Regions from separate parts of the Clostridium fermenticellae genome, predicted to be linked through region 3. Evidence: predicted binding sites of a transcription regulator. Region 3 holds the regulator's gene; each other region holds the start of a gene.
What was found. The regulator Rex, encoded in region 3, represses fermentation and respiration genes when NADH is low (regulators of the CRP and FNR family bind a similar motif). The targets are predictions, from matches to a motif close to ATTGTTAANNNNTTAACAAT.
Positions count from the first base shown of each region.

Region 1: D4Z93_RS11515 (acetyl-CoA C-acetyltransferase) is a predicted target of Rex. The motif match lies at 1,968-1,987, and genes of this name have one in related genera.
Region 2: D4Z93_RS00915 (acetyl-CoA C-acetyltransferase) is a predicted target of Rex. The motif match lies at 2,162-2,181, and genes of this name have one in related genera.

Region 1 covers NZ_CP032416.1:2,485,714-2,490,013, forward strand. Annotated here, with positions in the region: gene D4Z93_RS11510 (acyl-CoA dehydrogenase) at 1-586, opposite strand, end outside; gene D4Z93_RS11515 (acetyl-CoA C-acetyltransferase) at 765-1,943, opposite strand; gene D4Z93_RS11520 (acyl-CoA reductase) at 2,075-3,367, opposite strand; gene D4Z93_RS11525 (LuxE/PaaK family acyltransferase) at 3,364-4,300, opposite strand, start outside.
Region 2 covers NZ_CP032416.1:189,093-193,392, forward strand. Annotated here, with positions in the region: gene D4Z93_RS00905 (MraY family glycosyltransferase) at 1-890, shown strand, start outside; gene wecB (non-hydrolyzing UDP-N-acetylglucosamine 2-epimerase) at 948-2,096, shown strand; gene D4Z93_RS00915 (acetyl-CoA C-acetyltransferase) at 2,309-3,487, shown strand; gene D4Z93_RS00920 (ATP synthase subunit I) at 3,943-4,300, shown strand, end outside.
Region 3 covers NZ_CP032416.1:517,401-521,700, forward strand. Annotated here, with positions in the region: gene D4Z93_RS02545 (ABC-F family ATP-binding cassette domain-containing protein) at 1-1,149, opposite strand, end outside; gene D4Z93_RS02550 (redox-sensing transcriptional repressor Rex) at 1,476-2,108, shown strand; gene D4Z93_RS02555 (short-chain-enoyl-CoA hydratase) at 2,295-3,074, shown strand; gene D4Z93_RS02560 (acyl-CoA dehydrogenase) at 3,087-4,229, shown strand; gene D4Z93_RS02565 (electron transfer flavoprotein subunit beta/FixA family protein) at 4,243-4,300, shown strand, end outside.

The DNA of each region.
Region 1 (4,300 bases), 850 kb from region 3:
CTATTGTGAAGCCGGGCATTCCCCTTTCAATTACAAATGCTGATATTCCCCTTGTGCCCTTGCTCCTGTCTGTCATTGCAAAAGTTACAAAAGTGTCTGCATATCCTCCATTTGTTATAAATATCTTGGAGCCATTTAATATGTAACTGTCTCCTTCTTTTCTTGCCGTTGTCTGCTGTGCTGCAGAATCTGTTCCTGCATTAGGTTCAGTTAATGCAAATGCGCCTATTTTCTTTCCGCTTAATAGATCCGGGAGGAATTTTTTCTTCTGCTCCTCTGTTCCAAAGTTATATATTGGCCAGCAGCATAGTGATGTATGTGCTGAAAACGCTGTTGAAGTAGTTGTGCATGCTTTTGCAAGTTCCTCTACTATCAGTATATAACTTAAATAATCGGCACCGGCTCCGCCTAATTCTTCAGGATAAGGCATACCCAGCATCTCATATTTTGCCATTTTTCTCATTGTTTCTATCGGGTATTTTTCTTCTGCGTCAACTTCTTTTGCAAGTGGCTCTACCTCATTTTTTACAAATTCAGCTGCCATCTGTTTTATTAATTCTTGTTCCTTTGTCAAACCAAAATTCATTATATTAACCTCCTATCTATTCTTAAAAGATTTGTAAACTTTTCATTACCAAATAATATGGCTGAGACTTTTTATAGCCCCAACCATATTAAATTATATTATACTAAAAATAAAATCTAGGTCTGCAGCCCAAAATGGTGCACAGCACAGTTAAATTTTTAGTTTTTAACCTTTTAAACTACTCCATCTCAACAATTAGAGCTGTTCCCATTCCACCACCTATACAAAGTGTTGCTAAACCTTTCTTAGAGTTTCTTTTCTTCATTTCATAAAGTAATGTAGTGAGTATTCTAGCTCCTGATGCTCCAATAGGATGTCCAAGTGCTACCGCCCCTCCATTTACATTAACCTTGCTCATATCAAATTTCAAATCCCTGGCAACTGCCAAACTTTGAGCTGCAAATGCCTCGTTTGCTTCTATCAAATCCATATCATCAATAGTTAAATTAGCTTTTTCCAGAGCTTTTTTTGTTGCATAAAATGGTCCATATCCCATTATTTTTGGATCCAGTCCTCTTGTTCCATATGAAAGTATGGTTGCCATAGGTTTTATACCAAGTTCCTTTGCCTTCTCTTCACTCATTATTACTAAAGCTGACGCTGCATCATTTATACCTGATGCATTTCCTGCTGTAACTGTCCCATCTTTCTTAAATGATGGTTTCAATTTTGCCAATCCCTCAATTGTGGAACCAAATCTAGGAAATTCATCTGTATCGAATACCTTTTCACCTTTTCTAGTCTTTATTGTAATTGGAACTATTTCATCCTTAAACTTTCCACCCTTTATTGCAGCTTCTGCCTTTTGTTGTGAAGATAATGAAAACTCATCCTGCATTTCTCTTGTAATTCCCCACTGCTCTGCTATATTTTCTGCTGTTATTCCCATATGATACTGGTTGAATGCATCCCATAATCCGTCCTGTATCATTTCATCAACTAATTTTCCTTCTCCCATTCTCTCGCCCCATCTTACTTTATTCAATATATAAGGGGCCCTCGACATATTTTCCATTCCGCCAGCAACTATAATATCTTCGTCTCCGGTTTTTATTAACTGTGCTGCCAGGCTGACTGCCCTGAGTCCTGATCCACAAACCTTATTTATTGTGAATCCCGGTACTTCTTCTGGAATTCCTGCTTTTATAAGTGCCTGTCTTGCTGGATTTTGTCCAAGTCCTGCCTGCAGTACATTTCCCATTATAACTTCATCTACATTCTCAGAATTTACATTTGCCCTCTTTAATGCTTCTTTTATAACTGCTGCTCCCATATCAACTGCTGAAACATCTTTTAATGTTCCTCCAAATTTTCCTATTGCTGTTCTAACAGCACTTGCTATAACTACTTTTCCCATAAGTAATCCTCCTAACAATCATTAATAAATATTTTTTTAACAATCTTTATTTTATTATACATCAATTATCAATAAAATCATAACAATTATTAATCTAATTATGTAAAATTATAGTTGATATTAGTTATAAGTTATTCAATATTTACTAAACACCATCTCAAAAGTTCATTTATCATATAATATCCATCCCAGGGGTAACCATAACTATTCATTGTTCCAACACTAACTACTCTATTAACTCCGCGGGCACTTACTTCATCCGCAAATTTAAATATTTTATCTTTATCATCACTTGCTATTCCTATCGTTTGAATCCTTCGCGTAATTAAACTTTTTATATCAAATATACTGTCTACTTGCTTTACAAATATACACCTCCCACCTATCGGTTCTTCCAGCACAAAATTATCATCTATTAAAATAGTATATTCAAGACCTTTAGAGGATTTTAAATTTTTATCAATACTTAATAAATATATCCCTCTCTTATTTATTATTTTTGCTGCCGTACTCTGGTCAATAATATTAGGATATCTATTATTTATCCTGGCAAGACACTGTGACAAAATATATACAATTTGTTCTAATTTAATTTTACTTTTTTCTACAAATAATACATGCGGAGATGAGCAAGCTTTTTGTGAAAATAAAACCATATCCATTACAAACTGTGACAAATATTCTTCAAGTTTATCTCCTTCAGCAGCACTTTTATCAAAAACGGCAAAAGAATATTTTGGTCCAAAAATAAGATCTTTACAAGTAGTTTTTTTAGGAGTTACTGTCAATGAATTTACAGCATTTTCTCCACCCCAAATTACTCTTGCATCTGCAGTTAATGACATACTTTTATTTAAAGTTTTATCACTGCTTTCAAAGTAAACAATAGAAACGCTTTTTATCAGTATATCTGACGAGTATATTTTCCCATTATATTCAACATTTATATCATCCAAAAACTCAAATAATTTTACTACTATATCTATAGTTTCTTTGGAAACTCTTATAATGTTTAAATTTTTAGATATTAGAGACTGAAGTAGTGAATAAATTGCAAGAGTCGGTATGTTACCTGCTATCCAATGACATACAATTCCTCTGGCTTGTGCCTTTATAAATCTTCCATTCCCAATATCCACAAATTTATCTAGGCACTCTGCGTTATTAATACTACTTTTTATTAAATTATTGATATTTGCTTTTTTTAAATAAAATGATAAAAAAGGTACTCCCTCTATTTTTAAAATTTCTCTATTCAGACTTAATTTTTTACTATAAGCATCAAATATTAAAACAATAACCTCATGAGGGAGATTTCTAAGGTTGTTAAAATTTTTTTCTAAATTCCTCTTTATATTAGTAAAATCCCTTAATTTTAATGCATTTTTATATATCTTCCCATTTAATGAATAGCAATCTATCAAATCTTATTCACCCTCTCTGCAAATGTGTCTCCACATCCTCGTATCTCAGCTCTCTCAATACGTGACTTAAATTTAAAATACTTACCTTTTCTACCACACTTACATGTATCTATTCCAATTAATTCACCAATGTCTTCTGTTAGAATGGCTTGAGATGGATAACTTGAACCAAGTGTACTTATAACCTCTATAATACCGGTTTGTCCAATATCAACTTCTTTCAGGGTGTTAAAGTCCCTAATTATAACATCTGCAAAATCTGGAATATGTTTATAACCACATTCACAGTCTAAAAACACCACTCCAACTTGTTCAACCATACCATAAAAATCTATTATATTTTTAGGATCAGTTCCAAAAACCTCTGAAGTAGTCCTTATAAATTCATCCTTTGACACACTTTGAGATTTTAACTTTTTCCATCCTCCACTGTGTAATAATTTCATTTTCGGAAATGACAATCTTATATTTTTTTCCTTTAATACCTTCACAAATTTCGTCCAAATCATATATGTAAATCCGTAAACTAATATCTCCGAATCAGCATATTTTCTCTGAAAGGTTTGAAGTTTATCCATATCTATTTTAAGATCCTCGCCATCTTTATCCATTACGTATGTTATTTCACTTGCAAAATTACTTACCCCTCTGATTGCTGCTCCTCTGGCACTTAAAGTATTTTTTCTGCTGTTCACATCACCATTATCTATTACAAGCAGAGGCCTTCTATTGCCTCCAATAAAACTTATAAGTGTTGAAATTAAAGCCTGTGACTGCCTAATTGATGTCATCCTGTCCAAATATATTTTACTTGGTTTACCCGTTGTAGTAGCACTTGAATTAAGAACCCTAACAATATTTTTTTCATTACACAGCAGTAAATCAAATTCTTTAAACATATTTACAGGTATAAATGGTATTTCCTCTAATGAG
Region 2 (4,300 bases), 330 kb from region 3:
CATTACTTGGAGGACTAGCGATCTATTTTTCTTTTATATTTACAATTATTTTAAAAGCAGGAGCACTTACATCTCAAGAAAAGGGAATAATTATAGGAGCTACTATAATAGTTATAGGTGGTTTTTTAGATGACAAATTTGATTTAAAACCATGGCAAAAACTATTATTTCAGCTTGGGGCATCAATAGCGCTGATACTATATGGAGTAATGATATTTCGTATAACTAATCCTATAGCGAATTCTAATCTATATATAAATGTAAAAGTATTTTCTATACCACTTACTATTATATGGGTAGTTGGAATTACAAATGCTCTTAATCTTATCGATGGACTTGATGGTCTGGCAGCTGGAGTAGCATTTATATCATGTATAACAATACTTATAATAGCATTATTAAATTCAAGAATAGAAGCTTCTGTACTTACTAGCATATTAGCTGGTTCTATTTTAGGATTTTTGCCTTATAATTTCAACCCGGCATCTATATTTATGGGGGATACTGGGGCACAACTATTAGGATTTTTATTAGCAGCAATATCAATAGAAGGGGCCGTTAAATCTGCTGCAGCATTTGCTATAGCAGTTCCAATTCTCGCACTTGGCATACCAATCTATGATACACTTTTTGCTGTAATAAGAAGAAAGATAAATGGTAAACCGATAATGCAGGCCGATAAGGGACACCTTCATCATAGATTGCTTGCTATGGGACTTAGCCAAAAACAGGTTGTGATGATAATGTATTTTATAAGTGCAGTACTTGGAACATTTGCGGTAATAGCTATGCAGGTAAATAGTCAGAGGTCATATTTTTTGCTTTTAATAGTTATGATTATATTGATAATTACAGCGTGGAAATGCGGCTTTTTTAAGCACAGGGAATAGATTATGAAAAATTTTTTAGTTGATGATTTTATTTATGTATAAGATGGAGGTAATTGTATGGATAGAATTAAAATAATAACAATATTCGGAACCAGACCTGAGGCTATAAAGATGGCTCCACTAGTAAAAAAAATGAGAAAAAAACCATGTATAGAAAGTAAAATATGTGTAACTGCACAGCATAGACAGATGTTGGATCAGGTACTTAATTTATTTGATATAGAACCTGACTTTGATCTAAATGTAATGAAGGATAAACAGAGTCTTACGGGAATAACAAGCAGAGTACTGATTGGACTAGAGGAAATATTCAAAAGTGAAAAACCTGATCTGGTTTTAGTTCATGGCGATACAACAACAACGTTTGCAGGAGCACTGGCTGCCTTTTATCAAAAAATTAGAGTTGGTCATGTTGAAGCTGGACTTAGAACATATGATAAATATTTTCCATTTCCAGAGGAGATGAACAGAAAACTTACGGGAGCTATAGCAGATATGCACTTTGCGCCGACTTTGGGATCAAAGCAAAATCTTTTAAGGGAAGGTGTAAATGAAAATAATATATATATAACAGGGAATACAGTAATAGATGCTATGGAATTTACGGTAGATAATAATTACACATTTAACAATAAAGAGTTAAATAATATTAAATTTGATAGAAGAAAAGTTATAATGGTAACAGCGCATAGACGTGAGAATTGGGGAGATGGTATTAAAAATATCTGTAAGGCACTTAAAAGTATTATAGAAGAAAATAAGGATACGGAATTAGTATATTTGGTTCATTTAAATCCTGTTGTGAGGGATACTGTTTATAGTATACTTGGTAATGTAGATAGGGTTCACTTACTTGAACCACTTGATACAAAGGAAACTCATAATTTAATGAATAAGTGCTATATGATTATGACTGATTCTGGTGGACTCCAGGAGGAGGCCCCACATCTTGGTAAACCTGTATTGGTACTTAGAAATGTTACGGAAAGACCGGAAGCGGTAAAAGCCGGGACTGTAAAACTTGTAGGAACAGATTTTAATAAAATAGTTGAATGTGCAAATGAACTCATAAGAGATAAGGATGAATATCAAAAAATGAGTAGAGCAATAAATCCATATGGAGATGGCAAGGCTTCATCTAGAATCGTAAAAGCTATATTACAATATTTTAATATTGAGCATGGAGAATTTAAAGAATTTAACTAGAGGCAATGCTTCTAGTTTATATTTTTTAATTTTTTAAAAAAGTTTGTCTTATTTTTAACAAAAACATTGATAAAAATTTAATTATCAAGTATAATTAAGTAGTAGAGAAAAGGTTACCAATTAAAGATTTTACTTTTAATTAACAATATTTATCGATTAATTATATATTACTTTATCATGTAAAAAAATTTTATTTTTAGGAGGATTTTTTTATGAAAGATGTAGTTATAGTAAGTGCTGTTAGAACAGCAATAGGCAAATTTGGAGGAACTTTAAAAAATACACCAACAACAGAGCTTGGATCAATAGTAATAAAAGAAGCTATAAAAAGAGCTGGAATTAAACCAGGTGATGTCGACGAGGTAATGATGGGAAATGTGCTTCAAGCAGGAGAAGGACAAAATCCAACTAGAATAGCTTCATTAAGAGCAGGAGTACCAGATACAGTACCAGCTTTCACTCTTAATAAATTATGTGGATCAGGAATGAGAACAGTTATATTGGCAGCCCAAGAAATAAAAGCAGGTGACGGAGATGTATTTGTAGTAGGTGGAATGGAAAATATGTCAAGAGCACCATATATACTTACAGGAGCTAGATGGGGTTATAGAATGGGCGAATCCAAGATATATGACCATATGTTAGCTGATGGATTATTCGATGCAATTAACAATTATCATATGGGAGTGACTGCAGAGAATATAGCAGAACAATGGCATATAACTAGAGAAGATCAGGACAAGTTCGCCCTGGAATCTCAGAAGAAATCTCAAGCAGCCATAGAAGCAGGAAGATTTAAGGATGAAATAGTTCCAGTAACAATAAAGAATAGAAAGGGAGATATTGTATTTGATACAGATGAATTCCCTAGATTTGGTTCAACATTAGAAGCACTTGCAAAATTAAAACCATCATTTAAAAAAGATGGAACGGTTACAGCTGGAAACTCATCAGGTATAAATGATTCAGCAGCAGCATTGGTTGTTATGAGTGCTGACAAAGCGAAAGAATTAGGTGTTAAACCACTTGCTAAAATAGTATCATATGGAACAGCAGGATTAGATCCAAAGATAATGGGATATGGTCCATATTATGCAACTAAAAATGCACTTGCTAAAACAGATTTAACAATAGACGACATGGAATTGATAGAATTAAATGAAGCATTTGCATCTCAAAGTTTGGCAGTTTCAAGAGATTTAAAACTTGATATGAGTAAAGTTAATGTAAATGGAGGAGCAATATCACTTGGTCATCCAGTAGGAGCATCAGGAGCAAGAATATTGGTAACATTACTTTATGAAATGGAAAAGAGAAATTGCAAGAGAGGACTCGCAACTCTTTGCATAGGTGGTGGAATGGGTGCTGCCACAATAGTTGAGCGTTTATAGGCTTAACATATTACAGCATAATAACAAATGATAAAACAAAGTAGACACATATTTATATTTTAGTGTCTGCTTTGTTTTTGTATGTGATTTAATTAGAATATAATAAAAAAAATTGAATGATACTTTTAAGTTAAATTAGGTAGTATTGAGTAGAAAATACAAGAAATATGAAATATAAAATAAAAGAAAACGTTTTTGTAAAGTATATGAAAATCAGAAAAAACTTGCTATAATATACTTGTTTGATCATAAATTCTGAAAAATATAATATTTATATAAAATTTATAGTTTTGTTAAGCATTTGATATAATATATTATAATAAAGCGGTTAAAATAAAAAAAGGTAGGTATTTTAACAAAAAATTAAACTTTTAGATTATATTTTAAAGATATATAATTATTATCAACCATTTTTATAGATAAGATAAAAAAACTTCTTTTCGGAGGAAATGACTTTGAACAAGGATATTTTGAGTATGGTAAAGGGCGTTGCTACAATTAATATTATAATAGGAATTATACTAACAGTTATTGTACAGATAATATTTAAAAGATATGGTCTCTTTGTGCTTGTTGGAATGATTATAGCAATACTTAATTTCTTTATAAATTGTGTGTTAAGTGATTTTGTTACAACAAAATTACAACATATTTCTGCAATTTTTTATACTGCAAATTTTATTTTGAGAGTTGTATTAGCAGCTGGAATAGGGTATCTTATATTTGAGTACAATAAATATAATTTGGCAGCATACCTATTTGGATATACTTCCCACATTGTGGGATTATATATATACACAAGCTTTAAAAATA
Region 3 (4,300 bases):
TGCTTTTAGTTTATCCATTATTATTTTAAATAAAGTAGTTTTTCCTCGCCCATTTTCGCCTATGATAGCTGTTCTTTCTCCTCTTTTAATATCTAGATCTAAATTTTGAAATAAGACTTTGTTAAATTTTTTACTTAAGTTTTCGATATGCAGAACATCATTTCCACTTTTAATTTGTGTTTCAAATATTATATGATCAATTTTTTGTTCTTTGTCAGGTTGTTCTATTCTTTCAATTTTGTCTAATGCTTTCTGTCTGCTTTCAGCAGCTTTTATACTTTTTTCTCTGTTAAAAGATTTGAATCTTTTGATTATTTCCTCTTGCCTTTTGATCTCAGTTTGCTGTAGATTATAAGCTTTTAATTGTGTATCATAATTTTTTTTCTTTAAATCAATATATTGAGTATAATTACCATTATATGAATTTATATGACCATTTATTAATTCCAGTGTTTTAGAAGTTATAGCATCTAAGAAATATCTATCGTGGGATATTATTAAAACTGTGCCTTTGTACATTTTCAGGTAATCCTCGAGCCACTCTATAGCATCTAGATCAAGATGATTTGTAGGTTCATCTAATAATAAGATTTGTGGTTTCACTAGAAGCAGTTTACAAAGAGCAATTCTGGTTTTTTGACCACCACTTAATATACTTATATTTTTATCATAGTCATCCTGATTAAATCCAAGTCCGCTCAAAACTTTTCCTATTTCAGCTTTATATGTGTATCCACCTTTATTATTATATATTTCAGTATATGTAGTATAATCTTTAATTGCTTTGTCATATTGTTTCTTATTATTATCATTATATGGTTGATTCATTATATTTTCCAAAGTTGATAATTTTTTTTCCAATTTTAAAAGTTCTCTAAATACAGTAAGCATTTCATCATATATGCTATTAGAAGATTCCAAAGATAAATGTTGTGAAAGGTAACCTATTGATTTATTTTTGTCAATAAATAAATTACCAAGGTCTTCTTCTAACTGACCGGTTATAATCTTAAAAAGTGTTGATTTACCGGCTCCATTTGGACCTATTAAACCTACCTTTTCACCTTCATTTAAATTGAGATTTATATCGTTCAATATAATATCAGTTCCATAGCTTTTATGAATATTTTTACAGCTTAAGATAATCATGTTTTCACCTTCCTTAATTTGACCAATACTATTTTACTATGACAGCGAATTTTTTTGTAGTGCAATTTTTAGTATGAAAGAGAATATTTTAATATAGTATAACAATTTAAAGTAGAAAAAATTATTTTATATAATTTTTAATTACATAAAATATTTATAAATACATATTATTATATTATAAATTAAACATACTTTTGAATATATTTGATAAATATTGCATAGTTGTGATTAAAAAGGTATAATAAAAAATTGACGTATAATATTATTAAATGATAATGTGACTGAAGAATAAATATATAATAAATATATATAATAAGAGGTGCGGTATGGACAAGAAAAAAAATATATCAATGGCTGTTATAAAGAGATTACCTAAGTATCACAGGTATTTAACAGAATTATTGAAGAATGATGTTGATAGAATCTCTTCCAAGGAATTAAGTGAAAAAATAGGTTTCACGGCTTCTCAAATAAGACAGGACTTAAATTGTTTTGGAGACTTTGGACAACAAGGGTATGGTTATAATGTAAGTGAGTTATATAATCAGATACGGAATATATTAGGACTTACTAAGGCATATGGAACAATTATAGTAGGAGCTGGAAATATAGGTCAGGCTATAGCAAACTATATAAGATTTGACAAACTTGGATTTAAAATTCAATCATTATTTGATGCCAATCCAAGGTTATTTGGGCTAAGGTTAAGGGATATAGAAATAAGAGATGTGGATTTATTGCCGGAGTATTTAAAAGAAAACCACATAGACATTGGAATTATATGTGTTCCTAGAAATAGCGCCCAGAAGGTATGTGACGTTTTAGTTAAAAATGGAGTTAAAGGGATCTGGAATTTTGCTCCTGTAGATTTAGTTGCCCCGGATGATATAAAGATTGAAGATGTTCATCTAAGTGATAGTTTACTTACTTTAAGTTGCTTATTAAATGATATAGAATAATTGTCTGAATAGAAGGTAAAATTTATAAATATTTGACTATTTTATATTGAAATATTGTATGCTAAGGTTTATAATAATAATTGAGCTCACGTAGTTCAATTATTTTTTATATTATTTTGTTATATTATTAACAAAATGCGTTAATTATATAACATTGATTATTTCATTAATGAGGAGGAGCAAGCGATGGAATTTAAAAATCTTACCTTTGAAAAGGATGGGAAAATAGCTATAGTTACAATTAATAGGCCTAAAGCACTTAATGCTCTAAACACTGAAACTTTTGTAGAAATTGGTAATGTTGTTGATGAAATTTCTAAAGATAATGAAATACTGGTTGTAATAGTTACAGGAGCAGGTAGAGCTTTTATTGCAGGTGCCGATATAACTGAAATGAAAGACATGAATACAGAAGGCGGAAGAGGATTTGGAATGCTTGGGAATGAAGTCTTAAGAAAACTAGAAAATCTTGAGAAACCTGTAATAGCAGCAGTAAACGGTTTCGCACTTGGTGGCGGTTGTGAATTGTCAATGGCATGCGATATAAGAATAGCTTCAAGTAAAGCTAAATTTGGACAACCTGAGGTAGGTCTTGGAATAACACCAGGAGATGGTGGAACTCAAAGGCTTCCAAGGATAGTTGGAACAGGAATGGCAAAGGAACTTATATATACAGCTAAAATGATTGATGCAAAAGAGGCATACAGAATAGGTCTTGTAAACAAGGTTGTGGAACCAGATGATTTGATGAAGGAAGCAAAAGATCTTGCAAATTCTATAGCAGTTAATGCACCTATAGCAGTTAAAATGTGTAAGGCGGCAATAAACAAGGGAATGCAATGTGATATAGATACAGGTCTCTCATATGAATCAGCAGTATTTGGACTCTGTTTTGCAACAGAAGATCAAAAAGAAGGTATGACTGCATTTGTTGAAAAAAGGGACAAATCTTTTAAGAATAGATAGGAGGTTAATATAATGAATTTTGGTTTGACAAAGGAACAAGAATTAATAAAACAGATGGCAGCTGAATTTGTAAAAAATGAGGTAGAGCCACTTGCAAAAGAAGTTGACGCAGAAGAAAAATACCCGATAGAAACAATGAGAAAAATGGCAAAATATGAGATGCTGGGTATGCCTTATCCTGAAGAATTAGGCGGAGCCGGTGCCGATTATTTAAGTTATATACTGATAGTAGAGGAACTTGCAAAAGCATGCACAACTACTTCAACAGCGTTTTCAGCACATACATCACTATGCTGCTGGCCAATATATAACTTCGGAACAGAGGAGCAGAAGAAAAAATTCCTCCCGGATCTATTAAGCGGAAAGAAAATAGGTGCATTTGCATTAACTGAGCCTAATGCAGGAACAGATTCTGCAGCACAGCAGACAACGGCAAGAAAAGAAGGAGACAGTTACATATTAAATGGCTCCAAGATATTTATAACAAATGGAGGATATGCAGACACTTTTGTAACTTTTGCAATGACAGACAAGAGCAAGGGCACAAGGGGAATATCAGCATTTGTAATTGAAAGGGGAATGCCCGGCTTCACAATAGGAAAAGTAGAAGACAAGATGGGAATCAGGGGATCTTCAACAACAGAACTTATATTTGAAGATTTAAAAGTACCGGAAGAAAACCTTTTAGGAAAAGAAGGAAAAGGTTTTAAAGTTGCGATGACAACACTTGACGGCGGCAGAATAGGAATAGCCGCACAGGCTCTTGGAATAGCAGAAGGGGCACTTGAATATGCTATAAACTATATGAAGGAAAGAAAACAATTTGGTAGACCTATAGCAGCATTCCAGGGACTGCAGTGGTATGTAGCTGAAATGGACACTAAAGTAGAGGCAGCAAAATATCTTGTATACAAAGCAGCATGGAGAAAGCAGGAAGGGCTTCCATTTACAGTAGATGCAGCACAGGCAAAATTGTTTGCGGCAGAAACTGCAATGGCTGTAACAACTAAGGCAGTGCAGATTCTTGGTGGCTATGGATACACCAAGGATTATCCGCTTGAGAGAATGATGAGAGATGCCAAGATAACAGAAATATATGAAGGAACATCAGAAGTTCAAAAGATGGTTATCTCGGGCAATTTGTTAAAGAAATAGGAGGGTTAAACATATGAATATAGTAGTTTGCTTAAAACAGGTACCTGATACCAACGAAGTTAAGATAGATC